DNA from 4 places in the Streptomyces sp. KL2 genome. Region 1 is predicted to be linked to each of the others. Evidence: riboswitches for the same ligand, from Rfam matches in the RefSeq annotation. Region 1 holds a riboswitch; each other region holds the start of a gene.
What was found. Region 1 has a riboswitch for cobalamin ahead of QPK52_RS21350 (cobalamin biosynthesis protein). Riboswitches for the same ligand answer to the same signal wherever they lie in the genome.
Positions count from the first base shown of each region.

Region 2: another riboswitch for cobalamin. It lies ahead of QPK52_RS08275 (ribonucleoside-diphosphate reductase subunit alpha); the one in region 1 lies ahead of QPK52_RS21350 (cobalamin biosynthesis protein).
Region 3: another riboswitch for cobalamin. It lies ahead of QPK52_RS05830 (energy-coupling factor ABC transporter permease); the one in region 1 lies ahead of QPK52_RS21350 (cobalamin biosynthesis protein).
Region 4: another riboswitch for cobalamin. It lies ahead of QPK52_RS26430 (FecCD family ABC transporter permease); the one in region 1 lies ahead of QPK52_RS21350 (cobalamin biosynthesis protein).

Region 1 is NZ_CP127170.1:4,758,682-4,766,406, reverse strand. It holds gene QPK52_RS21370 (alpha/beta hydrolase) at 1-740, opposite strand, end outside; gene QPK52_RS21365 (class II aldolase/adducin family protein) at 946-1,593, opposite strand; gene QPK52_RS21360 (anion permease) at 1,820-3,055, shown strand; gene QPK52_RS21355 (hypothetical protein) at 3,079-3,294, shown strand; cobalamin riboswitch at 3,626-3,754, shown strand; partial or broken gene QPK52_RS21350 (cobalamin biosynthesis protein) at 3,891-4,936, shown strand; gene QPK52_RS21345 (cobyric acid synthase) at 4,933-6,513, shown strand; gene cobN (cobaltochelatase subunit CobN) at 6,612-7,725, shown strand, end outside.
Region 2 is NZ_CP127170.1:1,853,502-1,861,226, forward strand. It holds gene QPK52_RS08255 (carbohydrate ABC transporter permease) at 1-621, opposite strand, end outside; gene QPK52_RS08260 (extracellular solute-binding protein) at 741-2,039, opposite strand; gene QPK52_RS08265 (GntR family transcriptional regulator) at 2,398-3,192, shown strand; gene QPK52_RS08270 (DUF3311 domain-containing protein) at 3,334-3,642, shown strand; cobalamin riboswitch at 3,940-4,124, shown strand; gene QPK52_RS08275 (ribonucleoside-diphosphate reductase subunit alpha) at 4,245-6,638, shown strand; gene QPK52_RS08280 (ribonucleotide-diphosphate reductase subunit beta) at 6,629-7,651, shown strand.
Region 3 is NZ_CP127170.1:1,275,337-1,283,061, forward strand. It holds gene rox (rifampin monooxygenase) at 1-398, shown strand, start outside; partial or broken gene QPK52_RS05810 (MerR family DNA-binding transcriptional regulator) at 490-585, opposite strand; gene QPK52_RS05815 (flavin-containing monooxygenase) at 685-2,493, opposite strand; gene QPK52_RS05820 (SMP-30/gluconolactonase/LRE family protein) at 2,692-3,714, shown strand; gene QPK52_RS05825 (TetR/AcrR family transcriptional regulator) at 3,751-4,356, opposite strand; cobalamin riboswitch at 4,615-4,800, shown strand; gene QPK52_RS05830 (energy-coupling factor ABC transporter permease) at 4,830-5,540, shown strand; gene QPK52_RS05835 (energy-coupling factor ABC transporter substrate-binding protein) at 5,540-5,986, shown strand; gene cbiQ (cobalt ECF transporter T component CbiQ) at 5,992-6,741, shown strand; gene QPK52_RS05845 (energy-coupling factor ABC transporter ATP-binding protein) at 6,738-7,601, shown strand; gene QPK52_RS05850 (fused MFS/spermidine synthase) at 7,689-7,725, opposite strand, start outside.
Region 4 is NZ_CP127170.1:5,906,099-5,913,823, forward strand. It holds partial or broken gene QPK52_RS26410 (cation:proton antiporter) at 233-586, opposite strand; gene QPK52_RS26415 (DUF3040 domain-containing protein) at 1,276-1,566, opposite strand; gene QPK52_RS26420 (histidine kinase) at 1,843-2,790, shown strand; gene QPK52_RS26425 (response regulator transcription factor) at 2,794-3,372, shown strand; cobalamin riboswitch at 3,410-3,560, shown strand; gene QPK52_RS26430 (FecCD family ABC transporter permease) at 3,662-4,765, shown strand; gene QPK52_RS26435 (ABC transporter ATP-binding protein) at 4,765-5,538, shown strand; gene QPK52_RS26440 (ABC transporter substrate-binding protein) at 5,578-6,600, shown strand; partial or broken gene QPK52_RS26445 (hypothetical protein) at 6,960-7,166, shown strand; partial or broken gene QPK52_RS26450 (transposase family protein) at 7,363-7,569, shown strand; gene tatA (Sec-independent protein translocase subunit TatA) at 7,576-7,725, opposite strand, start outside.

The DNA of each region.
Region 1 (7,725 bases):
GCGGCCCGCAGCGCCATGGTGGCCCCGGTGGACCAGCCGTACAGCACCACGCCGCGGGCGCCGCGGCCGAGGGCGTGGCGGACGGCCGCGTCGAGGTCGCGCCACTCGGAGTCGCCCAGGTGCGCGCTGCCGTCGGGCGACCGGGGCGCCCCGGGATCGCCGCGGTAGGCCGGGACGAGCACGGGAACGCCCATGGCGTTCAGGAAGGGCAGGACGTTCATGGTGTGCTCGCGTGTGGCGCCCAGGCCGTGCACGGCGACGACCCACACGTCGCGCAGGGCGGGCAGGTACCAGGCGGGCAGGGGGCCGAGTTCGCCAGGCACCTCGACGTCCGCGTACTCCAGGCCCAGCGCGTCCCCGGGGTTCCCGGTGTGGAGCTGCGGGGTCAGCCGCACCCGGTCGCCGGTGGCGAGCCGGCCGCGGTCCACCCGCTCCAGGCGGCGTACGACGGTGTCGGCGGAGGAGGGGACGTCGAGAACGGTCCCGACGACGGCGTGCCGGCCCGGGCCGGTGAGGGCGTAGGTGCCGGGAAGCTGCGAGATGAGGGACCGGGTCAGGGTGACCTGCCCCGCCGCGGTGGCGTGGACGGTCAGCTGCGGACCCTCGAAGCCGGCGGGCGGGGAGTGCGGTGAGGACGGCCTGAGGGCGGCGGTCGCCGCGTACCGGCCGGCCACCACAGCGGCCGCTCCGGCACCGAGCGTGGTGAGGGCGGTCAGGGCCGCCGTTCTGCGCAGACTCATCGTCTCCAAGGATGGTGGCGTGGTGTCGCCGGGGCCAGCGGGCGGGCTCCGGCGGGTGAGCGGGGGCCGGACGGGACCGGGCCCTCGCCCGGCGCCGCCGACGCCGGTGTCGCCCACCTCGTACCCCGTCCGCGCGGCGTCATCCGCCGGGGCCGGGCGGAGGCGGACGAAGGGGGACGGGGGCAAACGGGGCCGCGCGGACGGGTCAGCCGCGCTGTCCGTAGCCGCGCAGCCGCTCGGCGACGCGGTCCAGCTCCTCGGGCGGCAGCAGGGCCGGGGCGCGGCCGGGCACGGAGGCGGCCGCGAGCCAGACACGGCACATCCACTCGAGCTGGGCGGTGTCGTCGTACGCCCGGCCGAGGCTGTCGGCGTACACGACCGTGCCGTGGTTGCGCAGCAGGCAGCCGGTGCGGTCACGCAGCGCCTCCAGTACGTGGGCGGCCAGTTCCTCGCTGCCGTAGGGGGCGTACGGCGCCACGCGGACCGGACCGCCCAGGGCGGCGGTCATGTAGTGGATCGCCGGGAGCTCGTCGACGAGGGTGGAGACCGCAGTGGCGTGCACGGCGTGGGTGTGGACGATCGCCGCGGCGCCGGTGGAGCGGTACACCGCCAGGTGCATCGGCAGCTCGCTGGTGGGCACGAGGTCGCCGGCCGTCCGCCGCCCCTCCAGGTCCACGGCGCACAGTTCGTCCGGACCGAGGCGGTCGTACGCGATGCCGCTGGGGGTGACCAGGACGGTGTCGCCGACCCGCACCGAGACGTTGCCCGAAGTGCCCACGACCAGGCCGTCGGCCACCGTCCGGCGGGCCGTGGCCACCAGTTGCCTCCAGGCGTCCGCCCAGGCCGACCGCATCCGCGCCACCTCCGGCGGAGCACTCTAGCGGCGGGCGAGCGGCGGGGCGCCCTCATGCGCCGGGGGCGTACGGGAGCGTACGGGGGCGAACCCGCTCGCAGCACCGTGCGATCCTGCGCACACAGGTGGCACGAGACACCATGGCGCCGTTCCCAGTTCACCTTGCGTTCACCCGGCATCCTTACGTTCACCGAGTACCTGCCCCATCGACCGATTGCCTGGGTGAATGGAAAACATCACGCTTCTCATCGGGATCGTGATCGTCACGGCCTTGGTGTTCGACTTCACCAACGGTTTCCACGACACGGCCAACGCCATGGCCACCACCATTTCCACCGGGGCACTCAAGCCCAAGACGGCGGTGGCGATGTCGGCGGTCCTCAACCTCGTCGGCGCCTTCATCTCGGTCGAGGTCGCCGCGACGATCTCCAAAGGCCTCATCAACGAGGACTCCGGCATCGAACCCGCGGTGATCTTCGCAGGGCTGGTCGGCGCGATCATCTGGAACCTGCTGACCTGGCTGGCCGGACTCCCCTCCAGCTCCTCCCACGCCCTGATGGGCGGTCTCCTCGGCGCGACGATCGCCGCCGTCGGCATCGGCGCCGTCTCCGTCAGCGCCGTCTTCATGAAGGTGCTGATCCCGGCCCTCGTCGCGCCCCTGGTCGCCGGTATCGCGGCCATGCTCGCGACCAGGCTGACCTACCGGATCAGCCGCAACGCCGAGGAAGGGCAGGTCGCCAAGGGCTACCGCGCCGGGCAGATCGCCTCGGCCGGTCTGGTCTCCCTGGCCCACGGCACCAACGACGCGCAGAAGACGATGGGCGTCATCACCCTCGCGCTGATCTCCGGAGGCGTGCTCGGCGCCGACGCCGACCCGCCGCTGTGGGTCATCGCCTCGGCCGGCATCGCCATCGCGCTGGGCACCTACCTGGGCGGCTGGCGGATCATCCGCACCATGGGCAAGGGCCTGACCGACATCCGCCCGGCGCAGGGCTTCGCCGCCCAGACCAGCTCGGCCGTCACCATCCTGGCCTCCTCCCACCTGGGCTTCGCGCTCTCCACCACGCAGGTCTGCTCCGGCTCGATCATGGGCTGCGGCCTGGGCCGCAAGGGCGGCGTGGTCCGCTGGAGCACCGCCGGCCGCATGGTCGCCGCCTGGGGTCTGACCCTTCCGGCCGCCGGCCTGATCGCCGCGGGTGCCGCGCTGCTGGCCATCCAGGGCGACTGGGGGGTCACCGTGGTCGCGGTCGCCTCCGTCGCCGCCATCGCCGCCATCTGGTTCGCCTCCCGCCGGGAGCCGGTCGACCACACCAACGTCAACGACGTCGAGCCGGTCGAGGCGGAGGACGCGGGCGTGGTCACGGCCGCGGTGCAGGCCGTCGCCCCGCCGCCCACCACCGCCATGGAGGAGGCCGGGAAGGTCTCCGACACCCCGGCGAAGACCACCGTCTCCGCTCCCTGAGCCCCGCGAAGGAAAGAAGCACCATGGACATCGACTGGGCAGCCCTCGGCCAGGTCTTCGGCGTCAGCCTCGTGATGACGGTCGGCCTGGTGGGCGTGTTCACCCTCGGCATCGTCGGTCTGGGCACCAGCGAAAAGGCGCGGGGCGGCTCCGCCGTCCTGGCCCGCGTCGGCGCCTACGCCAGCTACGCCCTGTGCGCGGCCGCGGTGGCGTACGGCATCTACATCATCGCGGCCTGAGCAGGCCCCTCGGCCTGCCCGGACCCGAGGGGCCCGTGCGGCCCCTCGGGCACCGGTACGCCTCCACCGGCGCCCGGCGGACATCCGCCGGGCGCCTCCCTGTTTCCCGGCGTCCTCCCGGTACCCTGCCGGTGTCTTCCTGCGTCCTCCCGGCGTCCCGGCGTCCCCCCGGCACGCCCTCCGCCCTTCCGGCCTCCCCCGGGGCGCGAGCGCCCCGGCGTGCGCCGTTGAGCGCCGTGTGCGCTTCCGCACAGTGCGCCGTCGCAGGTCACGGGTGAGTTGACGCGCCTTCCCGGCCGTGGTGGACTTCCCGTTGCCAAACGGCGGCAGGAGAGGAAGCCGGTGCGAATCCGGCGCGGTCCCGCCACTGTCACCGGGGAGCGCTCCCCCACCCAGCGTCACGGCCCGCACATCGGGCTGGAAGGCCGGGGGACGCGCCGATCCGGGAGCCAGGAGACTCTCACCGCCGGTCACGTCGAGCCAGGGCGAGGACCCTGAGTGAGGACATACCGCCATGCCCGGCACCCTGCCTGCCGCACCGCCTCCACCCCGCCGTGCCACCCGTCCCGCACGAGGTGTGACGGCCGGCTGACGCGATGCGTGCCGACCACGCCCTCCCCCCGGCCATCGCTCCAGCGGACACCGACCTCCCCGCGGCCCCGGGCCTCCCGGTCGCGGGCTACGCGTGCGGGGCGGTCCTGGGATCTCTGCTCGACCTGATCGCGGGCGATCCGCGCCGCGCGCACCCCGTCGCCGCCTTCGGACGCGCGGCCGCGGCCGCCGAGCGGCTGCTGTGGCGCGACCACCGCGGCGCCGGCGCGCTGTACACCGCCGTGTGCGCGGGCGGCGCGGCGGCCGCCGCGGCGGCGCTGGAACGCGCCGTACGCCGCTCCCCGCCACCCGTACCGCCCTGACGGCCGCCGCCGTCTGGGCGGTGGTCGGCGGTACGACGCTGGCGCGCGAGGCCCGCGCGATCGCCGCCGCGCTGGAGGCGGGCGACCTGGAGGCGGCCCGCGCCCGGCTGCCGCACCTGTGCGGGCGCGACCCGCAGGCGCTGGACGCCGACGGCATCGCCCGGGCGGTGGTGGAGTCGGTGGCCGAGAACACCTCCGACGCCGTGGTGGGCGCGCTGGTGTGGGGCGCCGCCGCCGGTGTGCCGGGGCTGGCGGGTTTCCGGGCCGTCAACACCCTGGACGCGATGGTCGGCCACCGCTCGCCGCGCCATCTGCGCTTCGGCTGGGCCTCGGCGCGGCTGGACGACGCGGCGGGGTGGCCCGGCGCCCGGCTGACCGCCCTGCTGGCCGCGCTCGCCGGTCCCGATCCGCGCGGCGCGCTGCGCGCCTGGCGCGCGAACGCCCGCCGCCACCCCAGTCCGAACGCCGGTGTGGTCGAGGCGGCGTTCGCGGGGGCGCTGGGCGTACGGCTGGGCGGGACGCTGTCGTACGGCGGGCGCGTCGAGCACCGGCCGGTCCTGGGCGCCGGCGGCCGCCCGGTGCGGGTGGAGGACATCGAGCGCGCGGTGCGGCTCTCGCGCCGGGTGTGCGCGCTGGCGCTGGCGGTGTGCGGCGCCGCCGGGACGCTGCGGGAGGCCCGTGCCGTACGGCGGGGCGGGCCGCGAAGGGCATCGGAGGGAGGACTGTGACGGGCGGCGGACTGCTGATCGCGGGAACGACCTCGGACGCGGGCAAGAGCGTGGTCACGGCGGGCGTCTGCCGCTGGCTGGCCCGCAAGGGCGTGAAGGTGGCGCCGTTCAAGGCGCAGAACATGTCCCTTAACTCCTTCGTGACACGCGAGGGCGCCGAGATCGGCCGTGCCCAGGCCATGCAGGCCGCGGCGGCCGGTGTGGAGCCGAGCGCGCTGATGAACCCCGTGCTGCTCAAACCGGGCGGCGACCGCTCCAGCCAGGTGGTGCTGCTGGGGAAGCCGGTGGGCGAGATGAGCGCGCGCGGCTACTTCGGGCATCCCGGGCCGCGGCAGCCGGACGGTCGGCCGTCCCCGGCAGGACCCGCCGCGGGGGCGCGGTACGCGGGGCGGCGGGAGGACCTGCTGGAGACGGTCGCCGACTGCCTGGCCGAGCTGCGCCGCACCCATGACGCGGTGATCTGCGAGGGCGCCGGCAGTCCGGCCGAGATCAACCTGCGGCGCACCGACATCGTCAACATGGGCCTGGCGCGCGCCGCCCGGCTTCCGGTCGTGGTGGTCGGCGACATCGACCGCGGCGGCGTCTTCGCCTCCCTCTTCGGGACCACCGCCCTGCTGGCGCCCGAGGACCAGGCGCTGGTGGCGGGCTACCTGGTCAACAAGTTCCGCGGTGATGTCACCCTCCTCGAACCCGGTCTGGAGATGCTGCGCGGCCTGACCGGCCGGCCGGTGCTGGGCGTCCTGCCCTACGCGCACGGGCTGGGCATCGACGAGGAGGACGGGCTGCGGCTGTCGCTGCGCGGCGGGGTGCGCGAGTCGGCCGTCGCGCCGCCGCACGGCCGCGACGTGCTGCGGATCGCGGTGGTGCCCGTGCCGCTGATGTCGAACTTCACGGACGTGGACGCACTGGCGGCCGAGCCGGGCGTGGTGGTGCGGTTCACCGACCGCCCCGAGGAGCTGGCCGACGCCGACCTGGCGATCGTGCCGGGCACCCGCGGCACCGTGCGGGCGCTGGCCTGGCTGCGCGAGCGCGGCCTGGCCGGCGCGCTGGCCCGGCGGGCGGCCGAGGGCCGCCCGGTACTGGGGATCTGCGGCGGCTTCCAGCTCCTGGGGGAACGGATCGAGGACGAGGTGGAGTCGCGCGCCGGGACGGTCGACGGTCTGGGCCTGCTGCCGGTGCGGGTGCGCTTCGAGGCGGAGAAGACCCTGGCGCGGCCGGTCGGCGAGGCGCTGGGCGAGCGGGTGGAGGGCTACGAGATCCACCACGGCGTGGCCGAGGTCACCGGCGGCGACGAGCCCTTCCTGGACGGCTGCCGCGCCGGCTCGGTGTGGGGCACGCACTGGCACGGCTCGCTGGAGAGCGACGGCTTCCGGCGCGCCTTCCTGCGGCGGGTGGCCGCCGACGCCGGGCGGGCGTTCGTCCCCGCCCCGGACACCTCCTTCGCCGCGCTGCGCGAGGAGCAGCTGGACCGGCTGGGCGATCTGGTGGAGGAGCACGCCGACACCGCCGCGCTGCTGCGGCTGATCGAGGGCGGCGCGCCCGCGGGTCTGCCGTTCGTGCCGCCGGGTGCGCCGTGAGCGGGGCGAGCGGGACGGACAGGACGAACGAGACGACCGGCGAGACCGGAAGGACCGGCACGGCCGATGCGAAGGACGTACGAACCGATGGGAGCTCGATGAGCACGGTACTGCTGCTGTCCACCGCCGACACCGACCTGCTGGCGGCCCGCGCCTCCGGCGCCCCGTACCGCATCGCCAACCCGGCGCGCGTCGACGTCGCCGGGGAGCTGCCCGCGCTCGTGGAGGGCGCGGACATCGCCGTCGTGCGCCTGCTGGGCGGTCGGCGCGCCTGGGAGGACGGGCTGGCGGCGCTGCGGGCCACCGGGATCCCGACGGTGCTGCTGGGTGGCGAGTCCGTCCCGGACGCGGAGCTGATGGCCGCCTCCACCGTCCCGGCCGGCGTGGTCGCCGAGGCGCTGAAGTACCTGGTGGCGGGCGGGCCGGAGAACCTGGCGGAGCTGGTGCGCTTCCTGTCCGACACCGTACTGCTGACCGGCCACGGCTTCGCCGGGCCGCGCCCGATGCCCGAGTACGGCGTCCACGGCGACCGGGGGCACGACCCGTCCCGGCCGACGGTGGGCGTGCTGTTCTACCGGGCCCACGAGCTGTCGGGGAACACCGCCTTCGTCGACGCGCTGTGCGACGCGATCGAGGAGCGCGGCGCCAACGCCCTGGCCGTGTACTGCGGTTCGCTCAGGAGTGCCGACCCCGGCCTGTACGAGCTGCTGGGCCGTGCCGACGCGCTGGTCGCCACCGTGCTCGCCGCCGGCGGCGCCCACGCGGCGGACGCGAGCGCGGGCGGCGACGACGAGACCTGGGACGTCGGCGCGCTGGCCGAACTGGACGTCCCAGTGCTCCAGGGCCTGTGCCTGACCGGCTCCCGCGCCGTCTGGGAGGAGTCGGACGCCGCCCTGTCGCCGATGGACGCGGCGATGCAGGTGGCCATCCCGGAGTTCGACGGGCGGCTGGTCACCGTGCCCTTCTCCTTCAAGGAGGACGGCCCCGACGGGGTGCCCGTCTACGTCGCCGACCCCGAGCGGGCCCGCCGGGTGGCCGGGATCGCGGTGCGGCACGCCGCCCTGCGGCACAGGCCGAACGCGGACAAGCGGATCGCCCTGGTCTTCACCGCCTACCCCACCAAGCACTCGCGCGTCGGCAACGCCGTGGGCCTGGACACCCCGGCCTCGGCCGTGGAACTGCTGCGCGCCCTGCGCGACGCCGGCTACGACA
Region 2 (7,725 bases), 2.9 Mb from region 1:
CGCGCCGATGACGGTGAAGCCCTGCCAGGGTTCGAGGAACCAGTTGTGGCCCTGGAAGTCCGCTCCGGGCAGTCTGCTCAGCAGGTTGTTGACCACGCCGTAGTCGGAGTCCGACAGCCAGCGGAAGATCGAGGTGGCCACCAGCAGCGGCATCGACCAGGCGGCCACCAGGGCCCCGGTCAGCAGCAGCCGCACCCAGGTGGACAGGCGCTGCATCAGCAGGGCCAGCCCCAGTCCCAGCCCCATGGTCGCCGTCACGCAGACCACCATGAACAGCACGGTGCGGACGGTGACCGACCAGAAGTGGGGATCGCCCAGGATGTTGGAGAACTGCTCGAAGCCCACCCACGGCGGGGTGGTGCCGCCCCACAGGTGCGCGCGGCGCATGTCCTGGAAGGACATGACCACCGTCTTCACCAGCGGATAGGCGAAGACGGCGCCGACCGCGACGATCGCCGGGGCGATCAGCAGGTACGGAAGCTTCGCGCCTCCGCCGCGGCCGCCTCGCGGCCGGGGCTTCGACGGACGGGAGGAGGAGTGGGGGGGCCGGGGCGGCCTCGGCCCGGAACGGTGCGGTACGGCCGCCGGCGGGTCGGCGGCTTTGGTGTCGGCGGCGGTCACGGTGCTGGCCTTCCGTTCGTTCTCTTCACCGAAGGTGCGGGGCGGAGGACGCGGGAGCGTCCTCCGCCCCCCGCGGCACGTGCCGGAAGGCCCGGGGTCGGGAGCCCTCCGGCGCGTTCTCAGGCCTCGTTGTTGATCAGCTCGTCGATCTTCGCGTCGGCCTTCTCGGTGGCGTCGGCCACCGAGGTGCCCTTGAGGACCTCCAGCAGCATGTTCTCCAGCACGTTCTGGCTCTCGATCGCGGTCCAGCCGGGGGCGATCGGGGTGAACCAGGCGTCCGGGACCGCGTTGGCGATCGGGGCGGTCTCGGGCTTCTCCTTCAGCGGTTCGAGCTGCTTGGTGTTGTTCGGCAGGATGTTCTTGGAGGCCAGGACCTCCATCGACTTCTCGCTGGTGAACATCGAGACCCAGTCCTTGGCCAGGTCCTGGACCTCGGACTTCTGGATCACCGCGAGGTCGGAACCGCCGATGAAGGACGGCAGTGCCTCGCCGTTCGGGCCGGGCATTCCGGCGGTGGCGATCTTGCCCTCCAGCTCCGGGTTGCCGTTCTCGCCCTCGACGACGCCGCCGGCCTCCCACCCGTTGCCGTAGATCAGCGCGGCCTTCTCGTTGGCCATCACATTGGCGTGGTCCTGCTCGTCCTTGGTCCGGTCGCCGTTGTTGTACTCCTTGACCAGGTCGATGAAGTGCTGGATGCCCTTGCGCGCCTCGGGGCTGCTCAGGGTGGCCTTCCACTCGCCCTTGCCCTCGTCGTACTCGGCTATCTGCCCGCCGTACGCGGCGACGTAGGACATGGCGGCGTACCAGTAGCGGCCGGGCAGGTAGAGGGGGGAGAAGGCCTTGTCGTCGCCGTACTCCTTCGCGACCTCGTCCAGCGCCTTCTTCAGCTCGTCCTCGGTCTGCGGCAGTTCCTTGGTCCCCGCGCCCTTGTCGAACATCTCCTGGTTGAAGATCGCGACGCGCGCCCCGGCGTAGTAGGGGACGCAGTAGAGCTTGCCATCGAAGGAGCAGGTGTCCTTCAGGCCCTGGATCCAGGTGTCGGAGTTGTCGTACTGCTCCGGGTCGATCTCGGCGAGGGCCCCGTTGAGGATGTAGGTCATGGTCTCGGTGTTGCCGAGCTCGACCACGTCGGGGAACTTGTCACCGCCCAGCGCCGCGTCGAGCTTCTTGGCCTTGTCGCCCCACTGCTGGTACTGGACCTTGACCTTGACCTTCGGGTACTTCTTCTTGAACTGGGCGTTGACGTCCTTGACCAGTTCGGGCCAGGTGCTCTGGGCGTCGTTCATCAGCCAGACGGTGAGCGTCTCGTTCCGCTCCTTGGGATCCTTGGAGGAGTTGTCCTCGCCGCCCCCGCCGCAGGCGACGAGACCGGTCGTCATCGCCGCGGCGCCGATCGCCGCTACGAGCTTGCGCTTCACGTGCTTCTCCTTCGGGATGCCGGAAATCCCCCGCCCACCGCTCGGGATCTCCGCTCCCGCCGGATGGCCGCTTCTGCCGTACCTCGTGTGCGCGGCGGCGCGGGATGCGCCGGCGTGCGACGAGTACTGCCCGTGGGGCTGGGCCGGCCGTAGTGGTTTAGACCAGTGCCCGCAGCTTGGCCTAGACCTATATCGCTGTCAACGGTGTATAAAGCTCGCGGTCGCATCCGTTACCGGACCGACATCTGAGCCGGGACGCCCCCCGGGACGGCTGCCGTGCCACGATGTGATCCGCTACGTACGGAGGAAGCCGGTGACGGCACTGGAGAAGTCACGACACGAGTCGGGAAGGCGCGCGATGGAGAGCGACGGGGCCACGAACACCGCTGCCGGCGCGGGCGCCCGCTCCGCCGGGGGCGGCGCCGCCGGGCGCACCGCGCGCGTGCCCAAGTACTACCGGCTCAAGCGCCATCTGCTGGAGATGACCGAGACGATGCCCCCGGGCACCCCGGTCCCACCGGAGCGCACGCTCGCCGGCGAGTTCGACACCTCCCGCACCACAGTGCGCCAGGCGCTCCAGGAACTGGTGGTCGAGGGACGGCTGGAGCGCATCCAGGGCAAGGGCACCTTCGTGGCCAAGCCCAAGGTCGCCCAGGCGCTCCAACTCACCTCCTACACCGAGGACATGCGAGCCCAGGGCCTGGAGCCCACCTCCCAGTTGCTGGACATCGGCTACGTCACCGCCGACGACCGGCTCGCCGGGCTGCTGGACATCCCCTCGGGGGACCGCGTCCTGCGGATCGAGCGGTTGCGGCTGGCCAGCGGTGAGCCGATGGCCATCGAGACCACGCACCTGTCGCAGAAGCGCTTCCCGGCCCTGCGCCGCAGCCTGGTGAAGCACTCCTCCCTCTACACGGCCCTGGCCGAGGTGTACGACGTCCACCTCGCCGAGGCGGAGGAGACCATCGAGACCTCCCTGGCCACCCCGCGCGAGGCGGGCCTGCTGGGCACGGACGTCGGACTGCCGATGCTGATGCTCTCCCGGCACTCGCGCGACACCGAGGGCGAGCCGGTGGAGTGGGTGCGCTCGGTCTACCGCGGTGACCGCTACAAGTTCGTCGCCCGCCTCCAGCGCCCCGGCCGGGGGCGGTGAGCCGGGGGCCGGGAAGGCGGGGGCCGGGGAGGCGGGCCGCTCCTCCGCCCGGCCGGCATCCGCGGCACCGGTGACACGGGGCGGGCCGTCGGCCCGGATTCCCCGACGCGTCCACGGCGATCTCGAGGATGGAGCGCAGCGATGCCCGCACCACCGGAGAACTCCGGGCCCCTCCCGCTCGTCACACCGGCGCGCGTGGTGATCGGTCTCTGCCTGCTCGCTCCCTTCGTCGCGATGCTGTGGGTCGGCTCGTACGCCAGGACGGAGCCGACGCTCGCCGGGATGCCCTTCTTCTACTGGTACCAGATGCTCTGGGTGCCCGTCTGCGCCGTGCTGACGTCCGTGGCGTACGTACTGGTGCGGCGCGAGCGGGCGGCGCGGCGCGGTGCGGAACGCGGGGAGGGGCGGGGGCGCCCGGGGACCGGGAAGGGCGAAGACCGCCACCGGTGAGAAGCCGTTGCGCCACCGTCCGCGGGGCCCCTGCCCCGCCGTGCTGCGCGACGCCCGGCACCGGGCCGGGCACACCGAGCCGCTGGTGGCCGCGGGACCCGTCGGCTCCGGCGCGGACGAGGGCGCCGACGGCGGGGGGCTGGGCACCGTCACCTTCGCGGTGCACGGCGGCGAGTGCGCGGAGATCCCCGCCGGAGAGGGCGGAGCGGAGCACCGTCGCCGCCCTCCCCGGCCCGCAAGGGGCCCCCGCGGACCGTCAGCGGATTCCCCGCGTCCATCACCCGGACACCCCTCAACACAACATGTAGGGGTGCTGGACCGAAGCGGCACAAGATGTATGCTCATCTCGCTGTCGCCGCAGGGGAATCCGGTGTGAGTCCGGAGCTGTCCCGCAACGGTGTGCGACGGGGCGCCCCCATGTCGTCCGCACGGGCCGCGGCCCGCCGCGAGTCCGATCACCTGCCGACGGTGTTCAGTCACGTCCGGGTCTCGTGGGTTGGGCCGGCGGACGCGTGCGGTGCGCCCCCTTACGGCCGGGTGCGCCCGTAAGCGCCTGTCGCACCCGCCCCCGGGGCCGCCGGCCCACGAGGGAGAGCACCGAAGTGACCATCTCATCAGCGGAGCCCGTCACGGCCCCCGCGGCGGGGGACGACCACCCCGGCACCGCGCTGCTGCGCACCCTGACCGAACTCGCCGCCGACCTGCCCGCCACCGACCCCGGCCGGGTCGCCGCCGCCGCGCTGCGCGGGCGCCACCCCGGCGCGGACGAGGCCCGGTTGCGGTCCCTGGCGGCCGAGGCCGCGGCCGGCCTCATCGCCGAGGAGCCCGAGTACTCGCGGCTCGCGGCGCGGCTGCTCGCCCAGGCGATCCGCCGGGAGGCGGCCGGCCAGGGGGCGGTGTCGTTCCCGGCGTCGGTCGCTGCCGGCCACCGCCTGGGACTGATCTCCGACCGCACGGCCGCGTTCGTCGCCGGGCACGCGGAGCGGCTCGACGCGCTGGCCGAGGAGGCCGTCGCCGGAGGAGCCGACGACCGCTTCGGCTACTTCGGACTGCGTACGCTCCACTCCCGCTACCTGCTGCGCCACCCGGCGACCCGCGATGTGATCGAGACGCCCCAGCACTTCCTGCTGCGCGTGGCCTGCGGACTGGCCGACGGGTCCTCCGGGCGCGCGCTGGAGGAGGTGGCCGAGCTGTACCGGCTCACCAGCACCCTCTCCTACCTCCCCTCCTCCCCCACCCTGTTCAACTCCGGCACCCGGCACCCCCAGATGTCGTCCTGCTACCTGCTGGACTCCCCCCGGGACGAGCTGGACTCGCTCTACGAGCGGTACCACCAGGTCGCGCGCCTGTCGAAGCACGCCGGCGGCATCGGGCTGTCCTTCTCGCGGATCCGTTCACGGGGGTCGCTCATCCGCGGCACCAACGGCCACTCCGGCGGCATCGTGCCGTTCCTCAAGACCCTGGACGCCTCGGTCGCGGCCGTCAACCAGGGCGGCCGGCGCAAGGGCGCGGCCTGCGTCTACCTGGAGACCTGGCACGCGGACATCGAGGAGTTCCTCGAACTGCGCGACAACACCGGCGAGGACGCCCGCCGCACCCACAACCTCAACATCGCCCACTGGATCCCGGACGAGTTCATGCGCCGGGTCGAGGCGGACGCCGACTGGTCGCTGTTCTCCCCCTCCGACGTCCCCGAGCTGGTCGACCTGTGGGGCGAGGAGTTCGACGCCGCCTACCGCCGCGCGGAGACGGCCGGACTGGCGGTGAGGACGCTCCCGGCCCGCACCGTCTACGCCCGGATGATGCGCACCCTCGCCCAGACCGGCAACGGCTGGATGACGTTCAAGGACACCTCCAACCGCACGGCCAACCAGACCGCCGAGCCGGGCAACGTCGTCCACTCCTCCAACCTCTGCACCGAGATCCTGGAGGTCACCGACGACGGCGAGACGGCCGTGTGCAACCTGGGTTCGGTCAACCTCGCGGCCCACCTGCGCACCGGCGCCGACGGGGAACCGCGCCCCGGCGAGGAGCTGGACTGGGAGCGGCTGGACGCCACCGTCCGCACCGCCGTGCTCTTCCTCGACCGCGTGGTGGACGTCAACCACTACCCCACCGGGCAGGCCGCCGCCTCCAACTCCCGCTGGCGCCCGGTGGGTCTGGGGCTGATGGGCCTGCAGGACGTCTTCTTCCGGCTGCGCCTGCCCTTCGACTCCCCCGGGGCGCGGCGGCTGTCCACCCGGATCTCCGAGCGGATCATGCTCGCCGCCTACGAGGCGTCCGCGGACCTCGCCGAGCGCCACGGCCCGCACCCGGCCTGGTCCGCGACCCGTGCCGCCCGCGGGGTGCTCCACCCCGACCACTATCCGGACGCGGAGATCACCTGGCCGGAGCGCTGGGCCGCGCTGCGGGAGCGGATCGCCGCCACGGGCCTGCGCAACTCCCTGCTGCTGGCCGTCGCCCCGACCGCGACCATCGCCTCGATCGCGGGCGTCCACGAGTGCGTCGAGCCCCAGGTCTCCAACCTCTTCAAGCGCGAGACGCTCAGCGGTGAGTTCCTCCAGGTGAACTCCCACCTGGTGGCGGACCTCAAGCGGCTGGGCCTGTGGGACGAGCGGACCCGCGAGGCGCTGCGCGAGTCGAACGGCTCGGTGGCGGAGCTGTCCTGGATCCCGGAGGACGTCCGCGCGCTGTACCGCACGGCCTGGGAGATCCCGCAGCGCGCCCTGATCGACATGGCGGCCGACCGCACCCCGTTCCTGGACCAGAGCCAGTCGCTCAACCTGTTCATGGCGTCGCCGACCATCGGCCGGCTCAGTTCGATGTACGCCTACGCCTGGAAGCGCGGCCTGAAGACCACGTACTACCTGCGCTCGCGCCCCGCGACCCGTATCGCGCGGGCGGCCCGGGCCGCCGCACCCGCACAGGCGGCACCGGACCCCGGAGCGGCCGCCTGCTCCCTGGAGAACCCCGAGTCCTGCGAGGCATGCCAGTGACCACCACCCGCCCCCGGAACCTGCTGGATCCGGGCTTCGAGCTCACCCTGCGCCCGATGCGCTACCCGGCCTTCTACGAGCGCTACCGCGACGCGATCAGGAACACCTGGACCGTGGAGGAGGTGGACCTCCACTCCGACGTGGCCGACCTCGCGAAGCTCTCGCCGGGCGAGCGGCACCTGATCGGACGGCTGGTCGCGTTCTTCGCCACCGGCGACTCGATCGTGGCCAACAACCTGGTGCTGACCCTCTACAAGCACATCAACTCCCCCGAAGCCCGGCTCTACCTCAGCCGGCAGCTCTTCGAGGAGGCCGTGCACGTCCAGTTCTACCTGACCCTGCTGGACACCTACCTCCCCGATCCCGACGACCGCGCCGCCGCCTTCGCCGCCGTGGAGAACATCCCCTCCATCCGCGAGAAGGCCGGGTTCTGCTTCAGGTGGATCGACGAGGTGGAGAGGATCGACCGGCTGGAGGGCCGGGCCGACCGCCGCCGGTTCCTGCTGAACCTGATCTGCTTCGCGGCGTGCATCGAGGGCCTGTTCTTCTACGGCGCCTTCGCCTACGTCTACTGGTTCCGCTCGCGCGGTCTGCTGCACGGCCTGGCCACCGGCACCAACTGGGTCTTCCGCGACGAGTCGATGCACATGTCGTTCGCCTTCGACGTGGTCGACACCGTACGCCGGGAGGAGCCGGAGCTGTTCGACGACGAGTTGCGGCGGCAGGTCGAGGAGATGCTGGAGGAGGCCGTCGAGGCCGAGCTGCAGTTCGCCCGCGACCTGTGCGGCGAGGGCCTGCCGGGGATGAACACCGAGTCGATGCGCGAGTACCTGCGGTGCGTGGCGGACCAGCGGCTGGTCCGGCTGGGCTTCCCCGCCCGCTACGGCGCCGGCAACCCGTTCCCGTTCATGGAGCTGCAGAACGTCCAGGAGCTGACCAACTTCTTCGAGCGCCGCGCCTCGGCCTACCAGGTCGCGGTGGAGGGCTCGGTCTCCTTCGACAACGACTTCTGACGGCGCTTCCGAGGGCGCTTCCGAGCCCTCCACTCCGCGGACGCGCGTGTTCCCGGGCCCGCGCGGGCCCGGGA
Region 3 (7,725 bases), 3.5 Mb from region 1:
AGCCCGGCCCCCGGTCGGTACGCCGGCTGGTGTCGGAGCTGATGGACTTCGAGGAGGTCAACCGGCATCTGACCGAGAAGATCACCGCGATCTCGGTCCGCTACGACTTCGGCGGGGGCCACGGGCTGCTCGGGCGGCGGCTGCGGGACATCGGTCTGAAGCGGGGCCGCCTGTACGGGCTGATGCACGGCGGGCGCGGGCTGCTGCTGGACCAGACGGGCCGGCTGTCGGCCGAGGGCTGGACGGACCGGGTCGACCATGTCGCCGACGTCAGCGAGGAGTTGGAAGCGCCCGCGGTGCTGCTGCGGCCGGACGGCCATGTGGCGTGGGCGGGTGAGGACCAGGCCGAGCTGCTCGACCACCTGCCCAGGTGGTTCGGGCCCGCCACCGCCGGCTGAGCCCGGGAGCCGGAGCGGGGTGCGGGGCGGGAGCGGGACCCGGGGCGGCCGCCGCCTCAGCCGTCGGGTGACCCGCCTCCCGCCACCCTTTGGCGGTGCGGTGGGCTCGCAGCAGCCCCTTCTGCTCGTAGTACCGGATGGACCGGCGGCTCGCACCGGTCCGCTCGGCCAGCTCCCCGATCCGCACGACTTCTCCCTTTCACGGCGAAGGCCCACAAGGCGGCGGCACCGGCCGCGTCGCGGCCGGTGCGAGGGCGGTCCCGGGTGCTGCGGGCGTTGCGGCGGCTCAGGCCCGGGCGGTGGTCCTGGGCCGGAGGACCTCGCCCATGGACTCCTCGCGCCACCGGCGCAGCAGGTCGTGGAAGGCGACCGCGCTGCGGGGGTAGGCGGTCGGGCCGTTCGGGCGGCCGAGCCCTTCCCTGTTGTAGTAGCCGGGGGTGCACTCGGCGTGGAACCACTCGTGGTCGGGCGCGCCTTCGGCCAGGGCGGCGATCCAAGCGTCCTCGGCCTCGCGGGCAGGCTCGATCAGGGCGCCGGCGGCCTCGGCTGCGGCGACCAGGGCCGCGGCGTGAACGGCCTGCTCGTCCAGAACGTGGGTGAAGTTGACGCTGCTGGCGTTCTGCAGGGAGCCCATCTGGATGAGGTTGGGGAAGCCGTTGGCGGTGAAGCCGTGCAGGGTGCGCGGCCCGTGCTGCGCCCAGGCGTGCAGCAGTTGGACGCCGCCGCGGCCGTGGACCGGGAGCTTGCCGGAGAGGACGCCGGAGACCCCGACGGAGAATCCGGTGGCGAAGACCAGGCAGTCGAGTCCGTACTCGGTGCCGCCGACCACGACGCCGCGTTCGGTCATCCGCTCGATGCCGTGGCTGTCCGCGGTGTCGACCAGGGTGACGTTGTCGCGGTCGAACGCCTGGTAGTAGCTGTCGGAGAAGGTGGGGCGCTTGCAGGCGTACCGGTACCAGGGCTTGAGCTTCTCCGCCGCGTCCGGGTCGGTGACGGTCGCCTCGACGCGGGCGCGGATCTCGTTCATCTTCGCGGCGTCGGCGATCTCGTAGGCGGCTTCGAATGCCTCCCGGTCGCCCTGGCGGCGGAAGCTGGGCAGGAGCTTCTCCAGGAGGACGGCGGAGGAGGTCCAGCCGTCCGCCACCAGGTCCTGTTCGGCTCCCTCGCCCGAGACGATGCGCAGGAAGTTCTCGCGGCGCTCGCGCGCCCAGCCGGCGCGGCCGGCGCCGACGTCCCTCCCGGTGGTGCGGCGGTTGGCGCGTACGTCCACGGTGGAGGGGGTTCGCTGGAAGACGTGGAGGTGGTGGGCGTCCTCGGCCAGCATCGGGATGACCTGGACGCCGGTGGCGCCGGTGCCGACGATGCCCACCCGCTTGTCCGCCAGGCCGGTCATGCCGCCCTCGGGGGTGCCGCCGGTGTAGGCGTAGTCCCAGCGCGAGGTGTGGAAGGTGTGGCCCCTGAAGTCCTCGATCCCGGGGATGCCGGGCAGTTTCGGCTCGGAGAGGGTGCCGGTGGCCGTGATGACGTACGCGGCCCGGAACTCGTCGCCCCGGTCGGTGGCCACGATCCACACCTCGGATGCCTCGTCCCAGGTCAGCGAGGTGACGGCGGTGGAGAACAGGGCGCCCGAGTAGAGGTCGTACTGCTCGGCGATCCGCATCGCGTGGCGGCGGATCTCCTCGCCGGGGGCGTACTTCCACCGCGGAACGTATCCGGTCTCGTCGAGCAGCGGCAGGTACACGTGGGACTCGATGTCGCAGTGGACGCCCGGGTACCGGTTCCAGTACCAGGTGCCTCCGAAGTCGCCGCCCTTCTCCACGATCCGGATGCGCTCCACGCCCTGCCGGCGCAGCCGCGCCCCGGCGAGGATGCCGCCGAATCCGCCGCCGACGACGGCGACGTCCACGGTGTCGCGCAGCGGTTCGCGCTCGGGGGCCTGCCCCGCGTACGGGTCGGCGGCGTAGTAGCCGAACTCCGCTTCGGCGCCGCGGTACTGCCGCGCCCCGTCGGGCCGCACACGCCGCTCGCGCTCGAGGCGGTAGCGCTCTCTCAGTTCGGCGAGCTCCTCGGGGGACGGCGCCTGCGAAGTCGTCATGCGGGGGAAACCTCGATCCTGTGGGTCCGCTGCGGCCGGCCGCCCTGTACGCACAAATCCGTTCAGGGGAAAGGGAGTTGGCCAGCCCTTCGTTACCGTACCCTCTACCGGACAGTGGTGTCCGGTTGGATGGCGGGGGCGCTGCGGCACCCGTGCACGGCGGACAGCTCACAGCGGACAGGAAGAGTGGTCTCCCCCATGCAACGACTCCCGATCCGGTCTCTCGCCGGGCTCGCCGCGATCGGCGTGCTCGCCCTCACCGGCTGCGGCACGGGCACGGTCGCCTCCGCCGACGGCCCGGCGGCCACCGGCGCGGGCCGCACCATCCCCGCCCAGGAGGTCATGCGGCTGACGCAGGTGCACGAGGAGACCGGGATGACCCTGCTGGAGGGGCCGGTTCTCGACGAGGACGGCAACCTGTTCGTCGTCGACGTCACCGCACCCGAGGGCAAGCCGAAGGTGATGCGCGTCGACATCGGGAACAAGACCTCGCGGAAGGTCCACACCGACGGGCGCGGCGCCTACACCTCGGCGCAGTTCAGCCCGTACGACGGACGGCTCTACCTCACCGACTTCGCCCACGGCGAGATCGTGAGCCTCGCCCCGGACGGAGGCGACCCGCGGACCTTCTTCTCCCGCAAGGTCGCCGGAGCGCGGATGAACCCCGACGACATCGCCTTCGACGAAGAGGGCAACCTGTACGTCAGCGACTCGCGCGGCCTGACCGAGGGCCGGGAACTGGGCCGCGTGGTGCGGATCGACCGCGACGGGAAGAAGGCCGCCGTCCTGGCCGACAAGCTGGCCGCGACGAACGGGATCTCGTTCGACGAGGACCACCGCGGGCTGTGGATCAGCGAGCTGACCCGGAACCGGATCTCCTACCTCCTCCTCGACCGGGAGGGCGGCGTGGCCTCACGGCACACCGCCATCCGCTACGACGGCGGCGTCGCGCAGACCGACTCGATCGCCGTGGACGCGGACGGCAACCTCTACCAGGGACTGCACGGCCGACCCGCGATGGCGGTGTTCGACCGGTACGGCGAGCACCTGGCGACCGTCGAGGTACCCGCCGGCGCCGCCGAGGGCCTGGAGTCGGCGACGAACGTGGCGATCACGCCGGGCGGGACCACGGCGTGCATGACCGTCAGCGGGCCCTCCGGCGGCTACCTGTACACCTTCGAGGCGCTTGCGGAGGGCATCCGGCAGTCGAACGGCGGCTGATGCCGCGCCCGCCCCGCCGTGCCCGTCCCGCCGCGCTCACTCCTCGAAGGGCCGCACCGGCCCCACCTCGACGCCGAGCAGCCGCCAGGCCTTGAGGGCCCGGCGCTCCCGCTCCTGCCGGGTTGGTCCGGTGGCGGCGCCGGAGACCATGGCGACGGCGAGCATGACGTCGTCCGCCGCGGCCGGCCGGCGAGCGTCCGGCGGACGGCCGCCGGGCAGATGCCGCAGCAGGGCGCGCTCGACCCGGCCGGCCAGGGCCAGGGCGTGCGCGCGGACGTCGGGGCGGACGCTCGCCTCGTCGGCGCGCAGGAAGGCGATGAAGGCCGCCGACTCCGTCAGGTGCCAGGTCAGCACACCGAGGACGTCCTCGAAGCCGGCGTCCTCGGCCGTGGCGGCCTGCTCGATCTGCCGCACGTTCTCCTCCAGGACCACCGCGACCACGGCGGCCCGGTCGGGGAAATGCCGGTACAGACTGCCCTGTCCGACCCCGGCCCGGCGCGCGATCGCGGAGAGCGGTGCGTCCAGGCCGTGCTCCGCGTAGATCTCCCGGGCGGCGGCGACGAGGGCGGCCCGGTTGCGGGCGGCGGACCGCGGCCCGTGGTTCACGGGCCGCCGTTCCTCCTGCGCGGCTTGCTGCGTCACCCCGGCAGGGTAGCCCGCGGGCGAGTCGGGCGCTCCCCGCGCGGTACGGGCCCCCTCCCGTCCCGCCGTGTCGATCACGTCACGCCGCCGGCGAAGCAGCGGGCCGCCTCCGCGTGGACGCCCCGCCCGGGGAACACCCGGTGTGCGGCCCGTCACCGGCCGGCCGTGCGGAGGAAGGGGCCCGCGGGGGACCCACGCGGAGCCCGTGTGGGGCTCATGTGCGGAAAAGGCCTGCTTGCCAATGCTTCCGCCCGCGCACTACTGTCGCCACGCCTTGGTGAACGGGAAATCCGGTGCGATACCGGTGCGGCCCTCGCCACTGTGATCGGGAAGTCCGGCTCCAGCCCTCGCGGGCGGCCACTGGGTCCTCCGGGACCCGGGAAGGCGGAGCCCGGGCGGTGTCACCCGTCAGCCAGGAGACCGGCCAAGGCGCGTCAACCATCCACGAGGTGCTGGAGAGGGTCTGTCCGGTCATGCACATAGCCGAGGGCTTCCTGCCCCCCGCGCACGCGGTCGCCTGGGGCGTCGCGGCCGCGCCGTTCATCGTCCACGGAGTCCGCAGTCTCACCCGTGAGGTCAGGGAGCACCCCGAGAGCACTCTGCTCCTGGGCGCCTCCGGTGCCTTCACGTTCGTCCTGTCGGCCCTGAAACTGCCCTCGGTGACCGGGAGTTGCTCGCACCCCACCGGCACGGGGCTGGGCGCCATCCTGTTCCGGCCGCCGATGATGGCGGTGCTGGGCACCATCACGCTCCTCTTCCAGGCACTGCTGCTCGCGCACGGCGGCCTGACCACGCTGGGCGCCAACGCCTTCTCGATGGCGATCGTCGGCCCCTGGACCGGATACGCCCTCTACAGGCTGCTGCGGCGATACGGCGCGCCGCTGATGGCGGCCGTCTTCTTCGGCGCCTTCGCCGCCGACCTGTCCACCTACTGCGTCACCAGCGCGCAGCTCGCGCTGGCCTTCCCCGATCCGGTCAGCGGGTTCTGGGGCGCGCTCGGCAAGTTCGGCTCCATCTTCGCCCTCACCCAGATCCCCCTCGCGGTGAGCGAGGGGCTCCTGACGGTGTTCGTGATGCGGCTGCTGGTGCAGTCCAGCCGGGGCGAACTGGTCCGGCTGGGCGTGCTCCTGCCCGGCAGAAGGGCCGGGACCGGGAAGACGGCCGACAGCGAGGCGGTGGCGTGATGAAGAGGAACACCGCGGTCAACACCCTGCTGCTGCTCGCCGTGGCCGCGCTCGCGGTCCTGCCCCTGGCCCTCGGTCTCGGAGACCACAAGGAGGAGCCGTTCGCCGGTGCGGACGCCGAGGCGGAGACGGCGATCACCGAGATCGAGCCGGACTACGAGCCGTGGTTCGCGCCGCTGTACGAGCCGCCGTCCGGTGAGGTGGAGTCGGCGCTGTTCGCCCTGCAGGCCGCGCTCGGCACGGGCGTTCTCGCCTACTACTTCGGCCTGCGCCACGGGCGCCGCCAGGGCGAGCGGCGCGCCACGGCGGCACAGCCGGACGCACAACCGGGAGCGCACCCGGGAGCGCACCCGGGAGCACGGCCCGGAACGCGGCCGGCAGCCCGGCCGGGGGAAGCCGGGAGCGCCGCGGACGCCACCGGGGACCTCGAGACCCGGGAGGCCTGAGCCCCGTGCTGCCGATCGACGCGGCGGCGCACAGCAGTCGCTGGCGCCGCCGCCACCCCGCGGACAAGGCCGTGCTCGGTTTCGGCCTCACCGCGCTGGCGCTCTGCCTGCCGCCCTGGCCGGGCGCGGCCCTGGTGGCCCTCACCGCGCTCGCCGTGCTGCTGGGCCCGGCGGGCGTGCCCGGCCGCAGGCTGTGGCGCGCCTGCCGGGTGCCACTGGGCTTCTGCGTGACCGGCGCGGCCACGCTGCTGTTCCAGGTCGCCGGCCCGGAGGGCTTCCTGTCCCTGGCCGACGACGGCCCGGCCCGCGCCGGGGAGGTGCTGCTGCGCACCTCGGCGGCCTCCCTGGGCGTGCTGCTGTTCGCCTTCACCACCCCGATGTCCGACCTGCTCCCCCGGCTGGTGCGGGCGGGCGTACCCGCGCCGGTCGTGGACGTCGCCCTGGTGACGTACCGGATGAGCTTCCTGCTGCTGGATTCGGTGCGCCGCGTACGCGAGGCACAGGCCGCCCGGCTCGGGCACACCACCCGGGCCGCGGCCTGGCGCTCCCTGGCCTCCCTCGGCGCCACCGCGTTCGTCCGCGCCTTCGGCCGGGCCGCCCGGCTCCAGGACGGACTCGCCGGACGGGGCTACGACGGCGCCCTGCGGGTGCTGGTGCCCGAGGCCGGCGTCTCGGCGCGCTTCACCTGCGGCAGCGTCGCGCTCCTCGGCTCCGTGACCGCCCTCACCTTCGTTCTGGAAGGGCCGCTGACATGAGCGAGCCGGCACTCGTCGCCCTGCGGGACGTGTCCTTCTCCTACGAGGACGGGCCGCTCGTGCTCAGCGGCCTGGACTTCGAGGTGCGCGAGGGGCGCGCGCTCGCCCTGCTGGGCCGCAACGGCAGCGGCAAGACCACGCTGATGCGGCTGCTGAGCGGCGGACTGCGGCCGGACACCGGCGAGTTGGCCCTCCGGGGGCGGCCCGTCGCCTACGACCGCAAAGGGCTGACCCGGCTGCGGACGACCGTCCAGCTCGTCGTGCAGGACCCGGACGACCAGCTCTTCGCCGCGTCCGTCGCCCAGGACGTCTCCTTCGGGCCGCTGAACCTCGGACTGCCGGACGCCGAGGTGCGGGCGCGGGTCGACGAGGCCCTGACCGCCCTGGACATCGGCCACCTGGCCGACCGTCCCACCCATCTGCTCTCCTACGGCCAGCGCAAGCGGACCGCGATCGCGGGGGCGGTCGCGATGCGGCCGAAGGTCCTGGTCCTCGACGAGCCGACCGCGGGGCTCGACCCGGACGGCCGGGAGCGGCTGCTCGCCACCCTGGACGGACTGCGCGAGGGCGGCACGACGGTGGTGATGGCCACGCACGACGTCGACCTCGCCCTGCTCTGGGCCGACGACGCGGCGCTGCTCACCCCCGAGGGGGTGCGCTGCGGTCCGGCGGCCGCGATGCTGGCCCGCACCGGACTCCTGCGGCAGGCCGGGCTGCGGCTGCCCTGGGGCGTCGCGGTGGCGCGGCTGCTGCGGTCGCAGGACCTGCCCGCCGCCGCGGCCGCGCCCCGCACCCCGGAGGAACTGGCCGCGCTCTTCGCCCCGGGCACGGAACCGGAGGGACCGGAGGAGCCCCGGTAGGCGCCGGAGTCGGGGGCGGGGAACCGTACGCGGGCGCGGGACGGCCTGTTCGAGCGCGCCGGCAGGGCGGCCCTGACGCGCCTTCCCTCACCGGCCGCCCCGTGAGCCGTAGGGCTGGAGGAGC
Region 4 (7,725 bases), 1.1 Mb from region 1:
GGCCGGTGGGCTCCAGGGTGCCGTGCTCGCCGAACCAGTGGGCCAGGCGGCCGCGGCGGCTGATCGCCCGCAGGCGCCGTTCGGTCGCCTCGCGGGTGGCTGGGGTGGTGATCAGCGCAGTTCGTCGCCCGCGCGGAGCACGGTCTCGCGCCGGGGGCGAGGGTGGTGCCGTCGCGGACGATCAGGGTGAGCACGGTGGGGGGCAGCCGCAGCTCGAACACCGCCACCCCGGCCAGCCGGGCCCCCGCAGCAGGTGGGCCCCGGTCGCGGTGACCACCGTCGAGACGGCCACCCCGGCGGTGGCCAGCACTCCGGCGGGCGCCGGCAGACGCCGCACATTCGCCCAGGTGGTGGTCAGACCGCCCTCGGCGAGGATGACGGCCAGGGCCGCGATGCCCAGAGACTGGGCGAGCTGGGCGTCATCGAACTCCACGCCGAGGACGTCCTCGCCGGCCAGCACACCGATGGCCAGGAACAGCAGCAGACTGGGCAGGCCCGCCCGGTGGGCGATACGGGCGGCGGCGATGCTGGCCAGCAGCACCGGGCCGCCGCCCAGGAGCGCCGTGTACAGCTCCGGCGACGTCATCTGCCCGTCCCTCGTATGGTCGCCGCTTCGATCACCGTCCAGGCATACCGTGCCACCACCGCGGGCAACGCCCTCCATGCCGCTGTCCGCTCCGGCGGGGGGCACGGGGCACCGCCCTGGTGCGAGCCGAGCGCAGTCAGCTGCGCCGAGGTCATGAGGAGAGCGGCCGGGGGCGGAGTCCGGACATCACGGTTCGGGGCCCGCGCCGCCCGGGCCACGGGCATCCGCACCGGCTGTGACTCCGGGCCGACGACCAGGCGGGGCAGTACGGGCGAGAACAGCCGGCGCGAGCCGGCCGTCTCCGGTCCGTGGACGGCGCAACCGCTCACCACAGTGAGCACGTGGTGGGACGGACGGCTGCAGGACATGCCGGCGACGGTGAGGGCGGCCGGAGGGGCCCCACCCACGGCAAGCGGAGTGCCGACACACCCGGCAGCCCCTGCTCCCAAAGCGGCGTGAAGGCCGGGACGGCCGGCCGGGGCAAGGGGGCCACGGCTTCTGCGGTCTTCCAGGACGCCTGGGGAAGCGGCGGACTTGTCTCCCTCACCGTTTCGATGGTCCTCGCCTCGTCGTCCAGCCTCCGCCGTGTCACCGGAGCCGACAGCTCTGCCCGCCGCCTGTGGAGCGCTCGCACCGGCCCAGGACACATCCGGTGCCGGTGCGGGGCCCGCCGGGCAGAACCACGGGCGTCACGGTGTGTGCAGACGACGGAACCAGGTGTGTCCCCGCGCCGGGTCGAACAGGTACTCCTGGGCCACCCCGGTCAGCACCAGGCCGGTCGCCAGGAGCAGCCCCTGCGGCAGCGCGAAGCCTGCGACCACCAGCACCAGCGAGAGGGCCAGCAGCAGCCAGCCCGGTCCGCGCCGGTACTCCCGGGGGCTGCACGGCTGTCCGGAGTCCAGGCCGCGGGAGAACTGCGGATCGCTGCGCTCCATCTGCGCTTCGATATCCGCCAGCACCTTGTTCTCGGAATGGGTCACGGCTCCTCCCCGGGTGCCAAGGCTGCGGCATCACTTCCACCATCACGCCCCCCGACAGCAGCCGCCATCGGGGCTGGCCCCCATTTCCCCGGGGCAGCGACCCGCAGGAGGCGGCCGGCACATGGGTGCCGGACCCGATGGGCATCCCGCGCCCCACATCCTCAGGCTGACGGGGCGGCCGCACCGCAGGGGGAAGCCGGCACCGTCTCACACGGCCGACCGGCATGGGACGGCCATAGTGGAGGAAGACGGCGAGTGAGGTGGAGGCGGTGCCCGATGTCCTTGTTCTGGCGGATCTTCGGGCTCAACGCCTTGGTGCTGATCGCAGCCACCGCACTGCTGCTGGGGCCGGTCACCGTCTCCACCCCCGTCCTGATCACCGAGGCCGCCGTCCTCAGCGCGGGGCTGGCCGCCATGCTCATCGCCAACGCCGCCCTGCTCCGCGTCGGTCTGGCCCCGCTGCAGCGCCTCACCCGCGCCATGACCACCACCGACCTGCTGCGGCCCACAGCCCGTCTGACGCCCGGCGGTCACGGTGAGATCGCCGAGCTGATCACCACCTTCAACACCATGCTCGACCGCCTGGAAGCCGAACGCGCCACCAGCGCCGCCCGCGCCCTGTCCGCCCAGGAAGCCGAGCGCCGCCGCATCGCCCAGGAACTCCATGACGAGATCGGCCAGACCCTCACCGCCGTCCTGCTCGAACTCAAACGTGTCGCCGACCACGCTCCGCCGCCCGTCGGTGAGGAGATCCGCCAGGTCCAGGAGACCACCCGCGCCAGTCTGGAGGAGATCCGCCGCATCGCCCGCCGACTGCGTCCCGGTGTCCTGGAGGAACTCGGCCTGACCAGCGCCCTCAAGGCCCTCGCCGGCGAGTTCTCCACCCCCGGCCTCACCGTGCGCGCCCATATCGACGCGCACCTGCCGCCGCTGGACCACAACACCGAACTCGTCCTCTACCGCGTCGCCCAGGAAAGCCTCACCAACGCCGCCCGCCACGCAGGCGCCACCCGCGTCGACCTCGACCTGCACCGCACATCCGCCGGTGTGCGGCTGCGCGTCCGCGACGACGGCCACGGCACCGGTGGAGCAGCCGAGGGCGCCGGTATCCGCGGCATGCGCGAACGCGCCCTGCTCATCGGCGCCGACCTCACCCTCGCCCCCGGCCCTGACGGCGGCACCGAGGTGCGTCTGGCCATCCCCACCCACTCCGGGAGGCCGTGACTCATGTCCGAGGCGGCCACCACCCGCATCCTCCTGGCCGACGACCGCACTCTGGTCCGCCGCGGCGTCCGCCTCATCCTCGACGGCGAGGCGGACCTGACCGTCGTCGCCGAAGCAGGCGACGGAGCCGAAGCCGTCGAACAGGCCCGCGCCCAGCAGCCCGACCTGGCCGTCCTGGACATCGCCATGCGCGACGAGCCCTTTCTCCACCCCGGAGCGGTCACCGCCCTCATCCGCCACTACCTCGACCACACCCGCGACGGCATCACCGCCCCCGAGCGGCTCGTCACCGCCCCCGAGCGGCTCGTCACCGACCGCGAGGAGGAGATCCTCGAGCTCGTCGCCGAAGGCCGCACCTCACAGCAGACAGCGCATGACAGCGCATCCTGGGATCAAACAGGAGGAGTGCGGGCGAGACAGCGGCCTCGCGCTCTCCCCGGCACCATCAGCCTCCTCGAGGTCACCAGCGCCACCGAAGCCGGTCCGCATACCGGAAAAGACCATCATGGACATGGAGAGATCTCCCTCACCGGTGAGCGCGCCGTCCACATCCTGGCCCTGCGCGCGGCCGACGCCCGCTGAGTGCGATCCCACCGCGGTGGCGCGAACCCGTGTCCCGTTCAAGGGGAGGAAGCGTGGTGGCACGCGCTAAGCTGCAAGCGCCCCGCGGGGGAAGTCCGGTCGAAGTCCGGCGCTGACCCGCAACGGTAGGCGGAGTCCTGTACAGGGTTCCGTAAGCCCGATTACCCGCGGTGGTGAAGCTCCTGTCGATCGCCGTGGACTGCGAGAGGGCGCTGCGCAGGGCGCCCGGCGCCCGGAGCCGCTCCTTTGATCACGTAGGTGCACGGCCCGAGGCGAAAGCGATCCGCCTGTGGCCACGCTCCGCGACCACGTACCCGCCGTACCGCACCGCACCACGAGCGGCGGGCCTCCACCACCCCGGCGCGTCTCGTTGCCCCTGCTCGTGACCGGCCTGTGCCTCGCACTCCCCGTCTCCTTGGTCTGCGGGGCGGGCATCGGAGCGTCGGGGCTCTCGTGGAGCGAGGCGCTGCACTGCCTCCGGGCGGGGCTGACCGGTGGGTCCATCGCTCCGGACGAGCTCTCCTCCTACACCATCGTGTGGGAACTGCGCTTCCCGCGCGCCGTGCTGGCCGCGGTCGTCGGCGCCGGCCTGGCATCCGTGGGCGTAGCCGTCCAGGCCATGGTCCGCAACGCGCTCGCCGACCCGTTCGTCCTCGGCATCTCCTCCGGCGCGGGCGTGGGAGCCAACGCCGTGCTCATCTTCGGCGCCTTCGGCGCCCTGGGTATCTGGGCGCTGTCCACGGCGGCCTTCCTCTCCGCGCTCGCCGCCATGGCCCTGGTGTACGCGATCGCCCGGACCCCGCGCGGACTGACACCGCTCCGGCTCGTGCTCACCGGTACCGCGATGTACTACGGCTTCTCGGCCGTGACCACGTTCATGGTGTTCGCCGCCGAACACGGCGAGGCGGCCCGGTCCGCGATGATGTGGCTGCTCGGCAGCCTGGGCGGCGCGAGCTGGTCCTCCGTACCGATCGCCGCGGGCGCGGTCCTCGGCGGCCTCGTCCACCTCGGCTTCTCGGCCCGGCGCCTGAACGCCCTGGCGATGGGCGACGAGACCGCCGCCGCGCTGGGGGTGGATCCTGGGCGGCTGCGCAGGGAACTCTTCCTGACGACCGCCGCCGTCACCGGCGCGGTGGTCGCGGTCAGCGGGGCGATCGGCTTCGTGGGCCTGATGGTTCCGCACGCCGCCCGGATGCTGGTCGGCGCGGACCACCGCCGACTGCTGGCCGTCGCGCCCCTGGCCGGCGCCGTGCTGCTGGTCTGGGTGGACATCCTGTCGCGCGTGGTGCTCGCCCCGGCCGAACTGCCGCTGGGCGTACTGACGGCTGTGATCGGCGTGCCCTGCTTCGTGATGCTCATGCGCCGCCGTACCTACACCTTCGGAGGTGTGTGATGCGGGTCGACATCGACGCGGTCACCGTGGAGATCTCCGGCGCGCGTGTGGTGGAGGACATCTCACTGCGGGCGGGCAGTGGCCAGGTGGTGGGGCTCGTCGGGCCCAACGGCAGCGGCAAGTCGACCCTGCTGCGATGCGTCTACCGGGCCCTGCGTCCCACGGCCGGTGCGGTACGCCTCGGCGGCGACGACCTGCTGGCCATGAGCCCGCGCGACAGCGCACGCCGGCTCGCCGCCCTTCCCCAGGAGGCGGTCGCGGAGTTCGACTTCACCGTGGCCGAGGTCGTGGCCATGGGCAGGCTGCCGCACCAGGGGGCGGTGGCCCGGGAGACCGAGGAGGATCGGCGCACGTGTGCCGCCGCGCTGGAAGGGGTCGGCGCCGGCCATCTGGCCGGCCGCGGCTTCCTCACGCTCTCCGGCGGTGAGAAGCAACGGGTCCTGATCGCCCGCGCACTCGCCCAGCAGCCACAGGTCCTGGTGCTGGACGAGCCCACCAACCATCTGGACATCGCCCAGCAGCTGGAGGTCCTGTCCCTGGTGCGGGCCAGCGGGCTGACCGTGCTCACCGCGCTGCACGACCTCAACCTCGCCGCGCTCCACTGCGACGTCCTGCACGTCATCGACGGCGGGCGGATCGTCGCTTCCGGCGCCCCCCACGACGTTCTCACGCCCGCCCTGCTGGCCGATGTCTTCGGTGTCCGGGCGCACCGCGTCCCCCACCCGGAGACAGGCGCGGTTCAGTTGATCTTCGACCGCCTCTCCACCCAGTAGTCCACCTCCCGGTCCGCTCTCCAAGGAGTCACCGCCGTCATGCCGAACCTCGCACGTCCCGCCGCCCTCGCCCTCGTCCTGACCCTCGCCGTCACCGGCTGCGGGGCCGACGTCTCCTCGGAGCAGGGGAGAGGAGACGACGCCCGGGCACTCGGCGACCACTATCCGGTCACGGTCGAGAACTGCGGCGAGAAGAGGACCTTCGAGCGGGCTCCGCAGCGCGTGGTCACCAACGATGTGGGCATCACCGAGATCATGTTCGCCCTCGGCCTCGAGGACCACATGGCCGGATACGTCATGCCCGACGACAAGGGCGACCTCACCGCGGTGCCGTGGAAGGACGGCTACCGGAAGACCGAGTGGCTCTCGAAGGAACGGATCAACAAGGAACTGGTCCTGGACGCCCGCGCCGATCTGGTCTTCGCGGGCTGGAACTACGGCTTCAACGAGGGCGAGGGCTTCACACCCGCCGTGCTGCAACGCCTGGGCATCGACTCGTACCTGCTCAGCGAGTCGTGCCGCAACGGACGGGGCAAGGCCCGCGGCGTGATGCCCCCGCTCGACGCGCTGTACACGGACCTGCGGAACCTGGGCGAGGTGTTCGACGTCGAGGACAGGGCCGAAGCACTCATCACCGAGTTCCGCGAGCAGGTGGCCGAAGCGCAGGCGAAGGCTTTGAAGGGTGCCGACCGGCCACGGGTGTTCCTCTACGACAGCGGTCAGGACAAGCCGTTCACGTCCGGCGCCTACGCCGGCCCCCACGACATCATCACCAAGGCCGGCGGCGACCACATCATGAAGGACCTGAAGGACAGCTGGACCACCGTGGGCTGGGAGACGGTCGTCGCCCGCGATCCCGAGGTCATCGTGATCAACGACTACGGGGACACCACCGCGGAACAGAAGCGCAAGTTCCTCACGTCCTACAAGCCGCTCGCGAACGTCTCCGCCATCAAGAACGACCGGATCGTCGTCCTCGACTACGTCGACCTCGTCGAGAGCCCGCGCAACCCCGCGGCCATCAGCTCACTCGCGGCGGACCTGAGGCGCCTCCGCCCCTGAACCTGGGATCACCTCGACCGGCTGTCCGGAGGTTCGGAAGAACCGCCTCCTCCACCGCCGCACAGGAGGGAGGCGAAGTCCGGAACTCCTGCCGCTTCTTCGGCGCCTGCGAGAACCGACCGCCTCTCCCGCCCGACTGCTGTGAGGAGGTGACATGGAAGACATGGCTGCCCGGATGTCCGGCGTCGTGTGTCGGCACGGCAGGGACGATGCCGTGTGCGACGCCGATCCCGGCGTCGCACACCTTGCCGGCCGGCCGGTGCACACTGTCCGGTGGGCAGCTCCAGCGCACGTACCTGGCGTGGGCGGCCGGCTGTGCGGCGGCCGGGGCAGGCATCCTGCTCGCCGACGAACCCGCCCTGCTCAACCGGGCGCTCGGCCGGTCGGGGTCGCTGTGGGCGTGGGGCACGGTCACGCCCGGGCTGCTGTTGCCGGGACCGCGACCCACCCGGCTGCCCCTCTCCCGGCAGGCCCTGGAACGCTGGCACCGCACCACCAGCCTGGCCACGATGGCGCTGACGCCCGCGCAAGCGCTGATGTTCGCGGCCGAACTCGTGCGCTATAACTGAGCCCTTTCAGTTTGGGCCCCGTGTGGGTGACGGGCGGGCCGACCGCAACGCACAAGGCTCCCGTGCCGTTGAGGGAGGTGTTCGACGTCTCAACCCATCGGTACGGGGGCCTCGTTGGTTCCCTATCCTGCCGCACTCGACCTGCCGCACACGCTGGTCGAGTGGGTCACGATGCTCATCGCCACCCGGGAGGGTGACCACCGGCCGCAAACGGCCGCCCGGCGGCGAGCTGTCGCCAACCCAGCGCACGGTCAACCGCGCGCTGGCTCAGGCTCGGACCCCTGTCGGACGCGGCATGGCACGGCTGAAGTCCTGGCGGATCTTCCGCAGATCCCGATGCAGCCCGAATCGAATGTCGTCAATCACCGCAGCCGTCCTCACCCTGGAGCTGCAACGCTGAAAGACCTCAGTGCGAAGTCCTGCCTGCGGAGCCGTTGCCGATTCCGCCGGAGGGCGTATCGTCGTTCGCGGACTTGATGACGCGGGAGCCCGGTGCACCTGGAGGGTGATCGGATTTCATCGCTTTGACTTCGCTTTTGAGGATGCGGGCCGACTT